DNA from 2 places in the Qipengyuania profunda genome. Region 1 is predicted to be linked to the other one. Evidence: predicted binding sites of a transcription regulator. Region 1 holds the regulator's gene; the other holds the start of a gene.
The links. Region 1 encodes LexA, which represses DNA repair genes until DNA is damaged. Its sites were predicted from a motif close to GTTCCNCNCTTGTTCT; they were not measured.

Region 1 (5,153 bases):
CTGCCACTATCGCTTGCCATTGTCACTCGCTTCCTTTCAAACACTTGCATGGCGACGCAGGGGACGCCTTCGGTACCGATGGGGGAGGCGGACGAAGAGGCCCGCCCCGCAGTGCCGCGCCCTTGGCGCATGCGCGGTCTCTTGTCCAGTTTCGCCGGGCGATCCGAAGCATTTCTGGAAGGCGCGCAATTCGACCGTGGTCCGTGGCTGGCGGTCGCGTTCGCCGCGGGCATCGGGCTGTGGTTCTATCTTGGCGCGCCATGGCAATGGCTGGCGACAATCGGCGGCGCGGCAGCCGCTGCGGCCATGGCCTTCGCGCGGTGGCGCGGAAGCGACGCACGCGCTTATTTGATGCCCGCAATCGTGTCGGTCCTGATCGCCCTGGCGCTCGGCATGTCGCTGGTATGGGCGCGCTCGGCGATGGTGGGGGCGGAGCCGCTCGCCTATCCGCGCTTCGAACGGATCGACGGGCGAATTCTCGAACGCGAGGAGCAACCGGCGGAGGACCGCGTCCGGCTCGTCCTGGCCGCGCGCGATGCGGCGACCGGGCAGGCGGTGGCCTATCGCGTGAACCTGCCGCTGGCGCGGGACCGGCCTGGATTGCGCGAGGGCGCGCGGGTGCGGTTGTCGGCGCGGCTGATGCCGCCGTCCCCGCCCATCGTCCCTGGAGCGTATAATTTCGCGCGGCGAGCCTGGTTCGAGGGGCTGTCGGCTACGGGATCGGTCGTGGGCGAGGTCGAACTGGTCACGCCGCCGCCGCAGTCGCGCCTGACCGTGGCCTCGATCCAGCGGCGGCTGTCGGCGCATGTGCGCAGCCGGCTCGACGGCACGGCGGGGGCGATCGCCGCGACGCTGGCCAGCGGCGATCGCGGCGCTATTCCCGAACGCGACGAAGAGGCCATGCGCGATGCGGGGCTGACCCATCTGCTGTCGATCAGCGGGCTGCATGTCAGCGCGATCATCGCGGCGAGTTATATCGTGGTCCTGAAGCTGTTCGCACTGTGGCCATGGCTGGCCCTGCGGGTGCGGCTGCCGCTGGTCGCTGCGGGTGCAGCGGCGCTGGCGGGGATCGCCTATACGCTGCTGACGGGCGCGCAGGTGCCGACCGTGCGCAGCTGTATCGGCGCGTTGCTGGTGCTGGTTGCGCTGGCTTTGGGACGTGAACCGCTTTCGTTGCGGATGGTCGCGATTGCCGCAGGCGTCGTGCTGGCGCTGTGGCCGGAATCTTTGGTCGGGCCGAGCTTCCAGATGAGCTTTGCGGCGGTTATCGCGATCGTCTCGCTGCATAGCGTCCAGGCGGTGCGCGATTTTCTCGCGCCGCGCGAGCAGAGCGGGCTGCGTCGGTTCCTGCGGCGAACCGCGATCCTGTTCCTGACCGGACTGGTCATTGAACTCGCGCTGATGCCGATCGTGCTGTTCCACTTCCACCGCGCGGGCGTTTACGGCGCTGCGGCCAATCTGGTTGCCATTCCCTTGGTCACCTTCATCTCGATGCCGTTGGTGGCGCTGGCGTTGGCGCTCGACCTCATCGGCGCGGGCGCGCCCGTATGGTGGCTTGTCGGGCAGTCGCTCGACCTGTTGCTGGGGATTGCGCATCTGTTTGCCGAACAGCCGGGGTCGGTCAAGCTGGCCCCGCGGATCGGGATGGGCGCCATCACGCTGTATCTGGTCGGCGCGCTGTGGCTGGCGCTGTGGCAGGGCCGGGCGTGTCTGTGGGGGCTTGGGCCCGTCATGGTCGCTGCCATCCTGATGATGCAGGCGCCGGTGCCCGATATCCTGATCACGCGCGACGGGCGCGATATCGGCGTTGCGAACGAGGCCGAACGGCTGCTGGTGCTACGCGCTAGCGAGGGTGGATACGCGCAGGAGAACCTGCTCGAGCTCGCCGGGACCGATCGGCAACCGCTGGCTATCGCGGAATGGCCGCACAGCCGATGCAGCGCCGAATTCTGTTCGCTGACCGTCACGCGCGAGAGCCGTGCCTGGTCGCTCCTGATTGCACGTAGCCGGGACCTGGTGGAGGAGCGCGCGCTGGCCGCAGCCTGCCGGAACGCCGACATCGTCATCGCCGATCGTTTCCTGCCCCGCAGTTGCCGCCCACGATGGCTCAAGGCGGACCGGCGTTTCCTCGAGCGGGAGGGCGGGGTAGCGGTCTATCTGAGCGCGCGGCGTATCGATACCGTGGCGCAGGACCAGGGCGAGCATGGCTGGTGGCGCGCGCCGGAGGACAGACGCGCGCCCCGGGATCAGTGATACCGGCGCAGCAGCCCGGCCAGCTTGCCTTGCACCTGGACACGGTGCGAATCGTAGACTTGCGGTTCGTAAGAGCCGTTGGCGGGGTCGAGGATGACGCGCCCGGCGTCCTTGCGCAGGTATTTGAGCGTGGCTTCCTCATTGTCGACCAGCGCGACCACGATTTCGCCATCGCGGGCGCTGTCGGTGCGCTTCACCAAGGCAAAGTCGCCATCGAAAATGCCCGCTTCGATCATCGAATCGCCCGACACCTCGAGCGCATAATGTTCGCCCGGGCCGAGCAGGGCGGCGGGGACCGGCATGCTCGACTGGCCTTCGATCGCTTCGATCGGCGCGCCCGCGGCAATACGGCCATGCAGCGGCACATCGATGATGTCATTGGCGGGTGCGGGCGCGACCGGCTTGGGCGTGATCGCCGATACCACGGAGTCGTTCGCAGGGGCGGGCTGTGCCGCGCCCATCACTGCGTTCTCGGGTAGCTTGACCACTTCGAGCGCGCGTGCGCGGTTGGGCAGGCGGCGAATGAAGCCGCGCTCTTCAAGCGCCGAAATCAGGCGATGGACGCCCGACTTGCTCTTGAGGTCGAGCGCTTCCTTCATCTCCTCGAAACTCGGCGAAATGCCGGTCTCTTCCAGGCGCTGCTGGATAAAGCGGATCAATTCGTGCTGCTTGGCGGTCAGCATGGTGCGAACTCCCGTATCGCCTGTTCACAACAGCTGTGAACGAATACGGAACAATTAAGCAACCTGATTCGCCAAGTCAAGCAATCCCGCCATTTTCGAGTGATTTACACAGGAACACCTGTTCCCGCTTTGCCCCAAAGGTGCTGCGTCAGCGCCCGAGCAAGGCGCGGGTCGCCGCGGCAACATCCGCGTGACGCATCAGGCTTTCACCGACAAGGAAGGTGCGGACGCCCGAACGCGCCAGCCGCAGGCAATCACCGTGCGTCGCGATGCCGCTCTCGCCGACCAGCAGCGCGCCTTCGGGGGCGAGCGGGGCCAGCGTCTCGGTGGTGGCGAGGTCGGTGGTAAAACTGCGCAGATCGCGGTTGTTCACGCCGATAAGGCGCGATTTAAGGCGTGCGGCGCGCTCCATCTCGGCGCGGTCATGCACTTCGACCAGCACATCCATGCCGTGGTCCAGCGCCGCCGCTTCGATCTCGGCCATGAGGCCGTCTTCGAGCGCCGCGACAATGATCAGGATCGCATCGGCTCCGATCGCGCGCGCTTCGGCAACCTGCCACGGATCAACCATGAAATCCTTGCGCAGGGCGGGCAGATCACAGGCTGCGCGTGCGGCGACGAGGTAATCTTCATGGCCCTGGAAATAGGGCGCGTCGGTCAGCACCGAAAGGCAGGCGGCGCCGCCCGCAGCATAGGCGCGGGCATGCTCTGCGGGTTGGAAATCTTCGCGAATCAAACCCTTTGAGGGAGAAGCTTTCTTGATTTCCGCAATCAGGCCGAAGCCGTCCTGCTGTGCCCGAGCGAGGGCAGACTGGAACCCACGGGGCGCCGACTGCTCCTTCGCGCGCGCTTCGAGATCGGCGAGCGTGTGATCGCGCTTGCGTGCGGCCACCTCGTCGCGCTTGGTCGCGCAGATTTCTTCCAGCTTGTTCATGTCAGGCGGTCATTGCGATCCAGTTTTCGAGCAGCGCCTTGGCCTTGCCCGAGTCCAGTGCTTCGGCAGCGATCTCCGCGCCCTCGGTCCAGTCGTCGGTACGACCGGCGATAATCAGCGTCGCTGCCGCGTTGAACAGCACCGCATCACGGTAGGCGCCCGGGCTCCCGCCGAGCAATGCCTCGAGCGCGCGGGCATTATACGCCGGATCGCCGCCGCGGATCGCCTCGACCGGGGAATGCGGCAGGTTGGCTTCCACCGCGACTACGCGGCGCATTTCGAAATCATTGCCCTGCACATCGGCCAGTTCGTTGCCGCCCGCGAGGCTCAGTTCGTCGAGCCCTTCGTCACCCGAGGCAATGAAGGTGCGCTCGGTTCCCAGCTTGGCCGTGGCTGCGGCATAGATGGGCACATAGGCGGGCCGGGCGATGCCGATCAACTGGCGTCTGACACCGGCGGGGTTCGACAAAGGCCCCATCAGATTGAAGATGGTACGCACGCCGAGCTTTTGCCGGATCGGCTGAATGCGCCCCATTGCAGGATGGTGGTTCTTGGCGAAGAGGAAGCAAATTCCCAATTCGGCCAGAGTCTTCTCCGCGCTTCTTCCCGCGGCTTCCATGTCGAGACCGAGCGCTTCGAGCGTGTCGGCGGCGCCCGCCTTGCTGCTGGCCGCGCGGTTGCCATGCTTGGCCACGGGCACACCGCAGGCGGCGACCACCAGGCTCACCGCGGTGGAGACATTGAGCGTGTGATGCCCATCGCCGCCCGTGCCGCAGCAATCGACCGTCCCCGCTGGCGCAGCGATCGGGATCAGCCGTGCCCGCAGCGCGCGCGCCGCGCCGGCAATTTCGTCGGAAGTTTCGCTGCGCGCCGACATGTCGACCAGGAAACGCGCGATATCCTCGTCGCCGGTCTCGCCATCGAGGATCCAGCCGAAGACCTCTTCGGCCTCGGCCTCTCCAAGGTGTTGCCTGGCGTCGGGAAGCGTCTTCATGCGGGGACCTTGGCGGCGATACCGCAGAGGGCGAGGAAATTGGCCAGCAAGGCATGGCCATGTTCGGTCGCGATGCTTTCGGGATGGAACTGGACGCCGTGGATCGGGAGGTCGCGGTGGCGGAAGCCCATCACGCTGGTGCCGTCGAGCCCGGGGGTTTCGCTGGTGGCGTTGACCGCGAGACAGTCCGGATTGTCCTCGACCACCAGCGAGTGATAGCGGGTCGCGGTGAAGGGCGAGGGCAGCTCGGCGAACACGCCGCTGGAATCGTGGGTAACCGGCGAGGTCT
Region 2 (5,153 bases), 470 kb from region 1:
TCGAGATCGCCGCCCGGATCGATCAGCGCGCCCTTGTTGGTCGCGGTGCACCAGATCAGCGAGCAGTTCTGCTGCAGCGGGGTTACGGGGACGATGCCCGCCTTCATCGGCGGGGTAGCGGGCGTTTGCGTGTTGTTTTCCATTGCTGGGGAAAGTGGTCCGGTTTGTGATCGAAAACAAGGCGCATCTCCGGCTTTGTGCTATCGGGCAGGCAAAGGAGAGTTATCGTGCGCATAGTCGAAGTCATGGCCCTGGCGTCCCTGTTGCTGGCAGGCTGCCAATCCGCCGGCCCCGTTGCCGCCCCGGCGGCGGCGCCGAGCCCTGCCGCGGCGGATGCGGATGCGGTGCCCGACTATGTCACCGCGATCTGCGGCGAGTGCCACGCGGTGAAGGACAATGCGGTATCGGTGAACCCGCAGGCTCCCGGCTTTGCCGATATCGCCAACAGCCCCGGCCTGACGCGCGACACGCTGGTCACCTTCCTGTCGGATGCACACAATTACCCGATGCAGATGGATGTCGACCTGGTGGACGAGGATATCGAGGTGATCGCCGACTATATGCTCACGCTGCGCTCGGACGATTATATCAAGCGGCCCTCGTAGCGGCGTGGCGGGTCACACCCGCCCCCCTTTCCATACAACCCGGCCGATCACCTCGACCTCGTCGCGCGCGAGGTCGATCGGGGCGTAGCTGTCGTTGGCGCTGATCAGCGCGATGCGGCCCGGCGCGCTGGCCTGGACCTGCTTGACGTGCAGCGCATCGCCGATGCGCACGACATGGATGCCCTCGCCTGAGCGCTTGTTGCGGTCGACGAAGATCTCGTCGCCGCTGCGCAGGGTTGGTTCCATGCTGTCGCCCTCGACGCGGATCGCGCTGAGGTCGGCGCCCTCCAGCCCCATTTCGCGCAGCCAGCGGCGGCTGAAGCGGAAGCTGTCGAAGGAAATTTCCTCTGCCGAAAACGCGCCCGGCCCCGCCGAGGCATCGAGCGGGAGGCGCGGCACGGTGATGAACTCGTCCGGGGCAGAAGCGCGCACATGGTCGGGATCGGCCCCCAGCGCGACCTCGGACACGCCGAAGAACTCGGCCAGCCGCCGCCGGTCCGCCTCTTCCAGCTTGCGCGGCGAGCCCTTGCGGACGAATTGCTGCAGATAGCTGGGATTGCGGCCGAGCATGGCGGAAAGCGAGGCAAGGCTGGTGCGCCCGGCCTCGGCCAGTTCGACCAGCTTCGCGCGGTCCGGCGTCATCGCGTCACTCATAAGACCGTGTCCTCAAGCCCGCCATCATCCAACCCGCATCACGCAGGACAGAGCATGCGAGAAAATTCCTATAGCATAGGATTTTTCCTAGACAAGTAGGATTTCGACTGGAACGAATCAGGAACACGGCGAGCGATTCGCCTGTCTGACCAGCCTATTGGGGAGCCCGCGATGCTGATCCGATCCGTCGAGAAATTCCTCCGCCAGCACGAAATGGCGGCCACCAAGTTCGGCCGTCTCGCCGCGCATGATCCGCGCTTTGTGCTCGATTTGCGCATGGGCCGCGAACCGCGCGACCGCACCGAACAGCGCATCCGCGGTTTCATGGCCGGGTTCGAGGCCGCGCGCGAAGCAGCCCCCACGCAGGAGACCGCGCATGTCGGATGAAACCGCCCAGCCGCGCCCCCCGCGCGCACGCCGCAGCGCCGCCGATCGCCTGCGCGCCGCACTGGCCGACCTCCACGCGCATCGCGGGCAGGTGTTGACGCATACCGAAAAAGCTTGGGCGAGCATCACCTTCGCCGGCACACGCCACAGCCTCGCGATCCTGTTCGCCGGCGATGAGGCGGTCGAGGCCGGCGAAGAATTCGTCGCCGCCCTCCCCGATCACGAATTCGCCATCCCCGGACAGCTGGTGGCCGATGCAGGCGTGGTGGAAGTCGAACACCGCCTGCTCCCCGAACCGCGGCTGGTGGTGCAGTGCGAGTTGCTGCTGCTGGAGGAGAGCTGACTGAACTCTCGAATGTCAGCTTTTGTCGCACGACGCGTATCACGGGAGCGGCTGGGATGGGTGGAAAACGGACACCAGTAAATCAGGTCTTGGGACTCCTATACGAGGCTATCGCTGCCATAGCTTCATCATAGCAACGATCGGTGCCCGTCAAAGAAATGGCAATGTCGCCACCTGTCAGCATTCGATTTGCCCCCCTTAGCTTTGCGGTTAGGCCTCTCCCCGGGAAGCAGCTGGGCTCGTTTAGGTGCAAGACGATGGTATTCTGCCCCTTGTAACTCCAGGAAGTCACATCCGTTATCTCCGACCACGGAATGATGTCGTCGGACCATGGACACCACCGTATTCCTGAGGGACCGATCTGCAACTGCGGATGGTCATCGAAGAATTTTTTGACGATCGCGAGGCCGCACAGACCGAAGAAAAGTATGCAGAGCCAACCAATGGCAATGCCGTAGGCGGCAGGACGTCTAGTTGAGCTTGGAGCCTCGCCGAACCCACCAACAAACCAAATTCCGAGTGCAACAAAGCCAGCCGCGATTAGAAAAATCGCAGCCAGACGCCAACGAGAGTTATACGCGACAAATTCCTGCATCAAAGCGCTGATGATCGTATCTGCTAATGTCCGCAATGGGTCGTTTACAGACCGTCTGCTTTCCGGCGGACAAAGTACGAACCGGCCCTTCCGCCGCCCAAATCACCCGCGCCGGATCACCAGGTTCCGGATCTCGGTCATGTCCTCCATCGCGAACTTGATGCCTTCGCGGCCCAAACCGCTGTCCTTCACGCCGCCATAGGGCATGTTGTCGACGCGGTAGCTGGGGACGTCGTTGATCACCACGCCGCCGACCTCGAGCCGGTCCCAGGCGTCGAACATCTTGAACAGATCGCGCGTGAAGATGCCCGCCTGCAGCCCGAAGGTGGAGCGGTTCACTTCGGCCAGTGCCTCGTCGAAGTCCGCAAACTTCTGCAGGATCGCGAGCGGGCCGAAGGCTTCCTCGTTGAGCGCCTTGGCGTCCTTGTCCACGCCTTCGAGCAGCGTTGCCTCGAGCATATTGCCCTTGCACCCGCCGCCGGTCAGCAGCGTTGCGCCGCCCGCGACCGCCTCGTCGATCCAGCCCTTGAGGCGGCTGGCCTCGCCCTCCGAGATCATCGGTCCGATGAAGGTGTCGCGGTCCTTGGGATCGCCCGCGACTAGCGTCTTCGTCTTGGCGACCAGCATGTCCCTGAAGCGGTCGTAGACATCTTCGTGCACGATGATGCGCTGGACGCCGATGCAACTTTGCCCGCTCTGGTAGAAGGCGCCGAAAATGATCCGTTCGAGCGCATCGTCGAGATCGGCATCGTGGTCGACCACCACCGCGGCATTGCCGCCGAGTTCGAGCACGACCTTCTTCTTACCGCAGCGCGCCTTGAGATCCCAGCCGACGGCGGGCGAGCCGGTGAAGCTGAGCAGCTTGAGCCGTTCGTCCACGGTGAACAGGTCGGCCCCGTCGCGGCTGGCGGGCAGGATCGAGAACGCGCCTTCGGGCAGGTCGGTTTCGGCGAGCACTTCGCCCATGATGATCGCGCCGAGCGGGGTCTTGCTCGCGGGCTTCATCACGAAGGGACAGCCCACCGCGATCGCGGGCGCGATCTTGTGCGCGGCGAGATTGAGCGGGAAGTTGAACGGCGAGATGAAGCTGCACGGCCCGATCGGGTAGCGTTTCCAGATCGACTGGTAGCCCCTGGCGCGCGCGGAGATATCCAGCGGCATGACCTCGCCATACATGCGCACCGATTCTTCCGCCGCGATGCGGAAGGTGTCGATCAGCCGGGTGACCTCGCCCTCTGAATCCTTGATCGGCTTGCCCGCTTCGACGCACAAAGCATAGGCGAGCTCGTCGAAGCGTTCGGTGAACCGCTCGACGCAGTGCTGCAGCACTGCCTGGCGTTCGTAGCTGGCGAGCTGCGCCATCGGTTCGGCCGCGCGCACCGCCCCGGCAATCGCTTCGTCGATGATCTCGGGGCTGGCGAGTGCGGTGCGGAAGGCCACTTCGCCGGTGAACTTGTCGGTTACCGCGAGATCTGTGTTGGGCTGCTGCGCCTTGTTGTTGAGATAGAGCGGGTAGGTGTCCTTGAGCGTGGGCATGTCGTCTCCTTCACCCGGTCAATCTCAGAGCTTCGCGCTCAGTTCCTTGATATCGTGGTTCAATATCCGGTCGTTCTCCGAATAATCGACCGGGCAGTCGATCAGGTGGACGCCCGGCGTATCGCGGCAATGCGCGAGCAGTTCGCGCAAATGGTCGCTGCTTTCGACGCGGTGGCCCTGCGCGCCGTAGCTTTCGGCATATTTGACGAAATCGGGATTGCCATAGGTCAGGCCGAAATCCTCGAACCCCATGTTCGCCTGTTTCCAGCGGATCATGCCATAGGCATCGTCGCGCAGGATGAGCACGATCAGATTCAGCCCCAGCCGCACTGCGGTTTCCATCTCCTGGCTGTTCATCATGAACCCGCCATCGCCGCAGATCGCCATGACTTTGCGGTCGGGATAGAGCATCGCGCTCATCATCGCGCTGGGCAGCCCGGCGCCCATCGTGGCTAGCGCATTGTCGAGCAGCACGGTGTTGGGCTGCGAGGCGCAATAGCCGCGCGCGAACCAGATCTTGTAGACGCCGTTATCGAGACAGATGATCCCGTCATCGGGCATGCTCTCGCGCACCTCCTGGACGAGATGCGGCGGGAAAATCGGGAAGCGCGTGTCGGCGGCGAGGCTCTCGGTATGCTCGAGCTCGGCGCGGTGATAGCGCTTGAGTTCGGCGCTCTGCCAATGGTCCTGCCGGGTGATGTCTTCCTTCATCTGCCAGATCGCATTGGCGATATCGCCGATTACTTCGATCTGCGGGAAATAGACCGGGTCGACCGCGGCGCTGCGGTTGCTGACATGGATCACCGTGTGCCCGTTGTGGCGCATGAAGAAGGGCGGCTTCTCGATCACGTCGTGGCCGACATTGACGATGACGTCGGCTTCTTCGATCGCGCGGTGGCAGAAATCGCCCGCCGACAGCGCCGCGCAGCCGAGGAACAGCGGATGGCGCTCGTCGAGCACGCCCTTGCCCATTTGCGTGGTAACGAAGGGAATGCCCGTCTTCTCGATGAATTCGGCGAGCATCTTGCCGGTC

Region 2: VWN43_RS08875 (S24 family peptidase) is a predicted target of LexA. The motif match lies at 1,369-1,384, and genes of this name have one in related genera.

Annotation. Positions count from the first base shown of each region.
Region 1 covers NZ_CP142675.1:1,215,951-1,221,103, reverse strand. Annotated here, with positions in the region: gene gltX (glutamate--tRNA ligase) at 1-20, opposite strand, end outside; gene VWN43_RS06575 (ComEC/Rec2 family competence protein) at 49-2,253, shown strand; gene lexA (transcriptional repressor LexA) at 2,247-2,936, opposite strand; gene trpC (indole-3-glycerol phosphate synthase TrpC) at 3,085-3,870, opposite strand; gene trpD (anthranilate phosphoribosyltransferase) at 3,872-4,864, opposite strand; gene VWN43_RS06555 (anthranilate synthase component II) at 4,861-5,153, opposite strand, start outside.
Region 2 covers NZ_CP142675.1:1,685,014-1,690,166, forward strand. Annotated here, with positions in the region: gene VWN43_RS08865 (MBL fold metallo-hydrolase) at 1-107, opposite strand, end outside; gene VWN43_RS08870 (hypothetical protein) at 228-605, shown strand; gene VWN43_RS08875 (S24 family peptidase) at 618-1,259, opposite strand; gene VWN43_RS08880 (hypothetical protein) at 1,431-1,646, shown strand; gene VWN43_RS08885 (hypothetical protein) at 1,636-1,989, shown strand; gene VWN43_RS08890 (STM3941 family protein) at 2,072-2,584, opposite strand; gene VWN43_RS08895 (aldehyde dehydrogenase family protein) at 2,687-4,120, opposite strand; gene VWN43_RS08900 (acetolactate synthase large subunit) at 4,145-5,153, opposite strand, start outside.